2 regions of the Massilia sp. BHUDP2 genome follow, and region 1 is predicted to be linked to the other one. Evidence: riboswitches for the same ligand, from Rfam matches in the RefSeq annotation. Region 1 holds a riboswitch; the other holds the start of a gene.
The links. A riboswitch is a leader RNA that binds a small molecule or an ion and turns the genes downstream of it on or off. The one in region 1 is predicted to bind cobalamin.
Positions count from the first base shown of each region.

Region 2: another riboswitch for cobalamin. It lies ahead of ACK6C6_RS16015 (TonB-dependent receptor); the one in region 1 lies ahead of ACK6C6_RS24410 (TonB-dependent receptor domain-containing protein).

Region 1 covers NZ_JBJUVW010000006.1:9,828-14,237, reverse strand. Annotated here, with positions in the region: gene cobT (nicotinate-nucleotide--dimethylbenzimidazole phosphoribosyltransferase) at 1-746, shown strand, start outside; gene ACK6C6_RS24420 (adenosylcobinamide-GDP ribazoletransferase) at 752-1,531, shown strand; gene ACK6C6_RS24415 (histidine phosphatase family protein) at 1,534-2,067, shown strand; cobalamin riboswitch at 2,087-2,320, shown strand; gene ACK6C6_RS24410 (TonB-dependent receptor domain-containing protein) at 2,388-4,220, shown strand; gene ACK6C6_RS24405 (FecCD family ABC transporter permease) at 4,247-4,410, shown strand, end outside.
Region 2 covers NZ_JBJUVW010000002.1:1,206,988-1,211,397, reverse strand. Annotated here, with positions in the region: gene ACK6C6_RS16020 (M1 family metallopeptidase) at 1-1,880, opposite strand, end outside; cobalamin riboswitch at 2,007-2,246, shown strand; gene ACK6C6_RS16015 (TonB-dependent receptor) at 2,332-4,320, shown strand; gene ACK6C6_RS16010 (cobalamin-binding protein) at 4,320-4,410, shown strand, end outside.

The DNA.
Region 1 (4,410 bases):
TCGCGCGCCAGAATGGCTGTGCGCTGCATGTGGTCGATGCGGGCGTGAACCACGACTTCGGCGTGCGTCCCGGCCTGCTCGACCGCAAAATCGCCAAGGGCACGCGCAACTTCGCCGCCGAGCCGGCGATGTCGCGCCGGCAGCTCGAGGACGCGCTGGAGCATGGCATGGCATTGGCGCGCGACCTGCCCGGCACCGTGGTCGGCTTCGGCGAGATGGGCATCGGTAATACGACCGCCGCCGCGGCCATCATGCACAAGCTGACCGGGCTGCCACTGGAGCAATGCGTGGGCGCCGGCACGGGCCTGTCGTCGGACGGCATCCGGCGCAAGCAGCAAGTCATCGCCGCTGCCATACAAAAGCATGGCGGGGCAGACGACCCGCTCGCCGTGCTGGCCACCTTCGGCGGCTTCGAGATCGCCATGATGACGGGCGCGATGCTCAAGGCCGCCGAGCTGCGCAAGGTCCTGCTGATCGACGGTTTCATCGTCACCAGTGCCTTGCTGGTGGCCGCTCGCCTGCAGCCGGCGATCCTCGACTACTGCGTGTTTGCCCACGCATCGAGCGAAAACGGCCACCGCCTGATGCTCGACGCCCTCGGCGCCCAGCCCCTGCTGCAGCTCGGCCTGCGCCTGGGCGAAGGCACCGGCAGCGCACTCGCCCTGCCCCTGCTGCATGCGGCCGCCAACTTCCTGAACGAGATGGCGACCTTCGCCTCCGCCCAGGTCAGCACCGGCGCAAAGTAAAGACCATGCAGCAGCTGCGCCTGTTCTTCATCGCGGTCCAGTTCTTCACGCGCCTGCCGATCCCGCGCTGGGTCGGCTTCGAGCAGGAGTGGCTGCACCATGCGTCGCGCTACTTCCCGCTGGTCGGCATCGTGGTCGGTACGATCGCCGCCGGCGTGTACGCCGCCGCCGCACTGGTGTTTCCCGCTCCGGTCGCGGCAGTGCTCTCGACCGCAGCGACCATCTATGCCACCGGCGCCTTCCACGAGGACGGCTTTGCCGATACCTGCGATGGCCTCGGCGGCGGGATGACGCGCGAACGCGTGCTCGAGATCATGAAGGACTCGCGGGTCGGCGCCTACGGCGCCATCGGCGTGGTGTGCATGCTCGGCGCGAAGTGCAGCACCCTGGCAATGCTGCCGCCAGCCAGCGCCATCGGCGCCCTGCTGCTCGCCCATCCGCTGTCGCGCCTCGCGGCCACCTCCCTCATCTGGCGCATGGAGTATGCGCGCGCCGAAGGCAAGACCAAGCCGCTGGCCGAACGCATGACGACAAGCGAATTCACGATCGCATCCGCCACGGTCGCCATCGCCGCCGCCATCCTGCTGGCGAGCGGCGCGCTCGACCTGCGCGCCCTGCTTGCCGCGCTCGTCGCGGGTGTTGCTGTGACCTGGTGGCTGGCCCGCAAGTTCGCGCGCCGCATCGGCGGGTATACCGGCGACTGCCTCGGCGCCGTGCAGCAGCTGGCCGAAGTCCTCATCTATCTTGCCGTGCTGGCCACACTCGGCCACGGCGCCCTCGCATAAGGATGCGGCTGATCCTGGTGCGCCATCCCCAGCCGGAGGTCGCGCCCGGCCTCTGCTACGGCAGCGCCGACGTTTCGACATCTATCGAAGCGATCATGCAGGTCGCCACCACGCTGCGCGCGGCCGGCTTGCCCGGGCGACTCCCCGTCTACGCCAGCCCGCTCGCACGTTGCGCGACCCTCGCCGCGGCGCTCGAGGTCCCGGTCACGCTCGATGCCCGCCTGGGCGAGATGGATTTCGGCGCCTGGGAGATGCGCGCGTGGGACACCATCCCGCGCGCCGAGGTCGACGCCTGGGCCGCCGACCTGCTGCACTACCGCCCCGGCGGCGGCGAGAACGTGCTCGAGGTGGCCCGCCGCGTCGCCGCATTCCGCCAGCAGCTGCGGCATCCTGCGGCGCTCGTCATCTGCCACGCCGGCACGATCCGCCTGTTGTCCGCCCTGCACCCAGGGGGCAGCATCGAACAGGCCGCGTTACGCGCCGCCGCCAGCGCCCACCGCATCGGCTACGGTGAAGTCGTCGTGCTGAAAGACTGACAACGCCGCGCGACCCTGCGTATAATGGCGGCGTTTTGGTGCTCGCGGTCGTGTCCACGACCGCAGTTAAACGGGAAACACGAAGCCCTTCAACAAGGCCAACGTGTGCTGCCCCCGCAACGGTAAGCAAGTGCCGCGCTCGATGTTCGGGCCACGCGGCAAACCGTCTTCCATGACCACTGTGCGAACGCATGGGAAGGTCGGACGGCCACACTTGCCAGCCCGGATACCGGCCAAAAGGTGGAAGCGTGCCATTGGCGCGCTTCTGATCAATCTGGCCTACGGGGACGTCGGCTGGTTGTCTTTTGATTGAGCTATTCATGAACTTTCCTGTAACACGGCTTGCGGCCGCGCTGTCGCTCGCATTCGCCCTTGCTGCGCCCGCAGTCGCCCAAACCCTTGATTCGGTCCTCGTCACCGCCAACCGCATGCCGCAGCGCGCGGTCGACGTGATCGCCGACACCACGGTGATCCACGCCGACGAGATCGCCCGTTCCGGCGCAGGCTCGGTGGCCGACGTGCTGCAGCGCCAGCGCGGCATCGAGATCACCCGCAACGGCAGCGCCGGCGCCTCGACCAGCGTATTCCTGCGCGGCGCCAACAGCAACGGGGGCGTGGTCCTGCTGGACGGCGTACGCATCGGGTCGTCCACCAGCGGCGTCGCCGCCTGGAATGCGGTGCCGCTCGGCGCCATCGAACGCATCGAAATCGTCTACGGCCCGCTCAGCACCCTGTACGGCGCGGACGCCATCGGCGGCGTGATCCAGATCTTCACCCGCAAGGGCGAGGGCGGCCCGGTCGTCAGCGGCTCGGTCGGCGCCGGCAGCAATGCGACGCGCCAGATCGACGCCAGCGTGCACGGCGCGGCCAATGGCCTGCGCTACGCCATCGGCGCCGGCCATGAAGAGTCGGACGGCTTCTCGGCCACGCGCCCGGGCGCCTTCGGCTTCAACCCGGACAAAGACGGCTACCGCCGCCGCAACGCCAACGGCCAGCTTTCCTACGCGCTGGCCCCGAAATTCGAAGTCGGCGCCCAATTCCTGCACAGCGACCTGCGCGCGCAGTACGACAGCGGCAGCGCCGCCTACGACGTCCACAACGAGCAGGACCTGAACACGGCGGCGGTCTATGCCACCGGCCAGTTCAGCACCGCCTGGCGCAGCACCCTGCAGTACGCGCGCTCGGACGACAAACTGGGCAGCTTCACCAGCAGCGCCCCATCCGGCGCCAGCCAGATCGACACCCGGCAGGACGAGCTGACCTGGCAGAACAGCATCGCGCTCGGCCCCGACACCCTGCAGCTGCTCTACAGCCACCGCAAGGAGGAAGTGGAATCGAGCTCCACCGCGGCCCTCTCGCGCTCGCGCAGCACCAACGCGTATGCGGCCGTTTATTCGGCCAAGCGTGGCGCCCACCTGTTCGATGTCAGCGCCCGCCATGACCGTTCGTCGGTGTATGGCAGCAAGAACACCGGCGCCGCCGGCTATGGCTACGACTTCGGCTCTGGCCTGCGCGCCACCGCCAGCGTCGGCACCAGCTTCCGCGCGCCGACCTTCAACGAGCTGTACTACCCGAACTACGGCCTGCCGACCAACCGTCCGGAACAGGGCCGCAACCGCGAAGCCGGCTTGCGCTACGACGCCGGCGACGTGCAGTTCGACGCCACCTGGTTCCGCAACCGCCTGACCGACATGATTGTCTCCGCCACGCCCTGCCCGGGCCGGGCCGGCAGCTGCGCCTACAACGTCAACCGGGCCCAGCTCGAAGGCGTCACGGTGGCGGCGCGGACGCGCGTCAGCGGCATCAACCTGCGCGGCAGCCTGGACTGGCAGGATCCGAAGGACCTCACCACCGGCAAGCAGCTGGCGCGCCGCTCGAAAAAGCATGCCAGCTTCAGCGCCGACAGCAGCTGGGGCGTGCTCAAGGCCGGCGCCGAGCTGCAGCTCTCCGGCGAGCGCTTCGACGATGCCGCCAACCGCAATCGCCTGGGTGGTTACGGCCTGCTCAACCTGTACACTACCTGGCAAGTGGCGCCGGACGTATCGCTGCTGGTCCGCCTCGACAACGTCGCCGACAAGCAGTACGAGCTGGCGCGCTACTACGGCACCAGCGGCCGCACCTGGTTCGCCGGCCTGCGCTACGGCATCCGCTGACCAGGACGCCACCAAGAAGGAGAACCATGCATCACCCCGCTCAAGCCCAGCGTCAACGCGCCATGCTCGTCATCGGCGCCCTGCTGCTGTGCGCCATCGCCAGCCTGCTGTTCTCCGGCATGACGGGCTCGATCGCCGTGCCGCTGGCCGAGATGCCGGACGCCCTGCGCCAGCTGATGCAAGGCGAAAG
Region 2 (4,410 bases), on a different contig from region 1:
CTGGCGTTCGGATTGGCCTTGCTCCAGTTCGCGCGCAGCCTGGCGATGCGCTCGTCCACCGCCGCCTGGCTCTCTTCGACGCGCTTGCCGTCCACCACGCGGGTGCCGGCCAACGGCAGCTCTTCTTCGCTCGACAGCCTGGCCACCTTGTCGTCGACGCGTGCGGTCGCATAGACCTGCTGCGCGAAGACCTCTTCGACAGCGGTGCGCTCGCCGCTGCCGTCCGCCAGCGCTTCGCGCAGGTCGGCAATGCTGGGGTGGCGGAACTTCCAGCGCCGGTAGTATTCCTTGAAGCCGCGCTCCATGGCCTCGCTGCCGATGCGCTGCTCCAGGTCGCGCATCACGGTGGCGCTGCGGGTGTAGACCGGATCGATGCCCTGCAGGCGCTGCCAGGCGTTCTGGCCGGGCGCATCCAGCGGCCGCTCACGCGGGGCGAACAGGCGCATGGCGTCGAAGCCCTCGAATCCCGGATCGAAGCCGATCCGCTTCAGGAAACCGGGGGCGGGATAGACCTGCTGTCCGCGGTCGCGCATCGCGCGGTTTTCCCAGTAGGCGGTCAGGCCTTCGTCGAGCATCGGCTCCTCGAACTCGTTGCTGGCCAGGATGCCCTGGAAGAAGTTGTGGCCGAGTTCGTGGATCGTCACGGCGTCCAGTTCATATTCTTGCAGCGATTTGGGCGGAACCTCGGCATGGCCGGACGCGGTGATGAAGGTCGGGTACTCCATGCCGCCGGCTTCCTGCGCGTTGTAGGGCGGGATCACGACGGTCAGCGTGCGGTAGGGGTAGGGGCCGAGCTTGCGCGAGAAATAGGCCAGCGAATCCTTGGCCGCCTTCATGACCGGCCTGGCGCTGGCCTCGTATTCCTGCGGGTACAGCACCTGCACGGTCACGATCGGGCTGCCGGGACCGGTCCAGGTCTCCACCAGCGGCGGGGCGCTGCGCTTGTCCGCGGTCCAGGCGAAGTCGTGCACGTCGTGCTGCACGTAGCGGTGCGTCAGCAAGCCGTTCTTCTCGACGGGCGCACCCTGCAGCGCGCCGGTCGCGCCCACCGTATAGCCCTTCGGCACGGTCAGGCTCACGTCATAGCTGCCGAAATCGGCGTAGAACTCGGACTCCATGTGGAATTCGTGCGCATTCCAGCGTGGCGCGGTGGCGCCGCGCTCGCCCGGCAGTTCGAGCACTGCGATCTTCGGGAACCACTGGGCCACCAGGTGGAAGCTGCCGTAGTAGCCGGTGCGCGCGATCACGCGCGGCAGCTGGGTGGTGAAGGCCATGTCGAGCGTGGTCGAGGCGCCGGGGGCGACCGCCTCGGGCAGGTCGAGGCGCGCCACCGTGTGGTCGGTGGCCGGGCCGCCGTCCGGCTGGACGAAGCGCCATGGCACGGCTGCGCCGCCTTGAGTCACGCTGCGCAGCGCGATGTGGCCCCATTCGCCGTCGCCGATCTCGGCGCCGCTGCGGAAACGTTCGCCGCGCTGGCGCTGCTCGGTGAAAAAGCTGCTGCCTTCGCCTTCGAAGGCGTTCATGTAGAGGTGAATGTAGACGCTGCGCGCCGGTACCGCGCTGCGGTTGCGCCAGGTGAGCTGCTGCTGGCCGGCGATCACGTGCTTGTCCGGGTCGAGCGTGGCGCTGATGCGGTAGCTGGCCACGCGCTCGGACAGGGTCGCGTGGTCGCCGCTGCGGATGCCGCCCCAGGCATCCGGGCTGCTCGGCGCCGTGACGGCGGCGGCGTTCGGCGCGGCCAGCGCGATGCCGTCGAGCGAAGGCGTGGCCGCGGGCGGGGGCGCGTCAGCCTGGGCCAGCCAGGCGCCGGCGCCGCCGAAGGCCAGCAGTGCGGCGCATGCCAGCGCGCGCAGGCCTTGTCGCTGTCTATAAATCTGCATGCAGGACTCCCAGTTGTCGATGTTGTATTTATATGAGCGCGACTATATCCAGAACATCGGCGAATTGCCATGCGCAGGGAATGGAAGCACAAAATACGACAACGAAATGCAGGAAAGCTTGTCAGGTTATAATCTCGCCGTTCTGGTGCCCGCGCATGCGCTCCGCATGTGCAGTTAAACGGGAAACACGAGGCAAAGGCGCTGCGCGCCCGAACCAAGATGTGCTGCCCCCGCAACGGTCAACAAGCACTGCTTCGCATACGCGAAGCGGTAGGCTGCTCCAAACACCACTGTGCCGACAGGCATAGGAAGGTGGCGCGGTCCGTCTTGCAAGCCCGGATACCGGCCAGACAGGTGGAAGCGACCGCATGCGAGCAGCGTGGCGGCGCCTTCCGTTGAACGCCGGGCTTGCGGGGACGCAGGCCGGTGCCATTACCGAGAACATCCGAACATGAACTTTGCTGTCGTACCACGCAGCGCGCCGGCGGTGAAGCCGCTCGCGCTGGCTTGCGCCCTGTCCCTGTCCATCCTTGCCGCCAAGGCCGCCGCCCAGGACAGCCTGCCTTCGATCGTCATCACCGGCGCGCGCTTCCCGGCGCAGCCTGCCAGCGCGCCGATCGGCGCCACCGTGATCACGGCTGATGACATCCGCCGTTCCGGCGCCGCCGACGTCAACGCGGCGATCCGCAAGGTCGGCGGGGTCTATGGACGCCAGAGCCTGGACGCCTCGCCGGACTTCGCGCTCGACCTGCGCGGCTTCGGCTCGAACAGCGCCCAGAACCTGGTGATCCTGGTGGACGGCGTGCGCCTGAACGAGAACGAACTGACCAACGCGGTGCTGTCGAGCATCCCGGTCGATACCGTCGAGCGCATCGAGATCCAGCGCGGCGGCAGCAGCGTGCTGTACGGCGAAGGCGCGACCGGCGGCGTGATCAACATCATCACGCGCCGCGCCGGCGCGAACGGCACCCACGGTTCGGTCTTCGCCGAAGCAGGGCGCTTCGACGCCCACGACCTGCGCGCCTCGATCACCCATGGCGCCGGCCCGCTTTCTTTTGATGTGGCGCTGGCCGACCGCGGCACCGACAACTACCGCGCCAACAGCGAGTTCAAGCAGAAGACCGCCAGTGGCGGCGTCCAGTACGCCTACGGCGCGGGCCGCGCCGGCCTGCGCTTCGAACATTCCGAGCAGGACGCGCGCTTCCCGGGTTCGCTCACGGAGGCCCAGTACCTGGCCAATCCGCGCCAGACCCTCACGCCGGACGATTTCGGCACCCTGGACACCGACCGCGTCAGCGCTTTCGTCGAGCACCGCGTCGGCAGCCTCGAGCTGGCCGCGGAACTCTCGCACCGCGAGCGCGAGGTCGCAGCCAGTTACTTCTACCCCGGCGGCGTCACCCGCGTCGCCTATGACGCCAGCCAGACCCAGTTCTCGCCGCGCCTGCGCCACACGGCCAGCCTGGGCGACAAGCGCAACGAGCTGGTGGCCGGCATCGACCTGGTGCGCTGGGAGCGCCGGACCGAGTCCGATTTCTCGCGCGGCGACGCCGAGCAGGATTCGAAGGCCATCTACCTGCGCAACGAAGTCCTGTGGAACGCTCCCCACAATGCCCGCCTGGCGATCGGCGGTCGCCACGAACGCTTCACCAAGGATTACTCCGACCCGCTGGCCTTCCCGCCGGTGCTGGGTGAGCACCGCAGGCAGTCGATCAATGCCTGGTCGCTGGAAGGCAGCGTCGACCCGATGCCGCAGCTGACCGTGTTCGCCAAGCTCGGCCGCAGCTACCGCATCGCCAACGTGGACGAGAACAGCCTGCGTTCGGGGCTTGAGGTGCTGGCGCCGCAGACCTCGCGCGACCTGGAGCTGGGCGTGACCGCCGGCGGCCCGGCGCGCCAACTGACTGCGCGCCTGTTCCGCCACCGCCTGAAGGACGAGATCTTCTACGACCCGACCATCGGCTGGGGCGCCAACACCAACCTGGATCCGACCCGTCGCCAGGGCTTCGAGCTCGAAGCGCAGCAGGCCCTGACCCAGGACCTGCGACTCTCCGCCAAGTGGCAGCGCGTGGACGCCGAGTTCACCGGCGGCCAAGGTGCTGAGTACCCCAATGCCGGCCGCGAGATGGTGCTGGTGCCGAAGAACGTCGTCACCGTGCGCGCCGCCTGGACCCCGGCCAGCGGCCACAGCGCCGACATCGGCGCCCAGTGGGTCGACAGCCAGCGCTACGGCAGCGACTTCACCAACAGCTGCGGCGCCCGCATCCCGTCGTACACCACCGTCGACGCGCGCTACGCCTACCGCATCAAGGGCTGGGAAGCGGCCGTCAGCGCGCTCAACCTGGCCGACCGCCAGTACTACAGCAATGCCTTCGGCTGCCGCTCGGGCATCTATCCGAGCGACGGCCGCCAGCTGAAGCTGTCGCTGCGCTACGACTTCTGATGCGCGCGCCCGGACGCTTGAGCGCTGCGCTGCTGCTGTTCGCGGCGGCAGCCGGCGCGCAGGCCGCGCTGAGCGTGGTCGACGATGCCG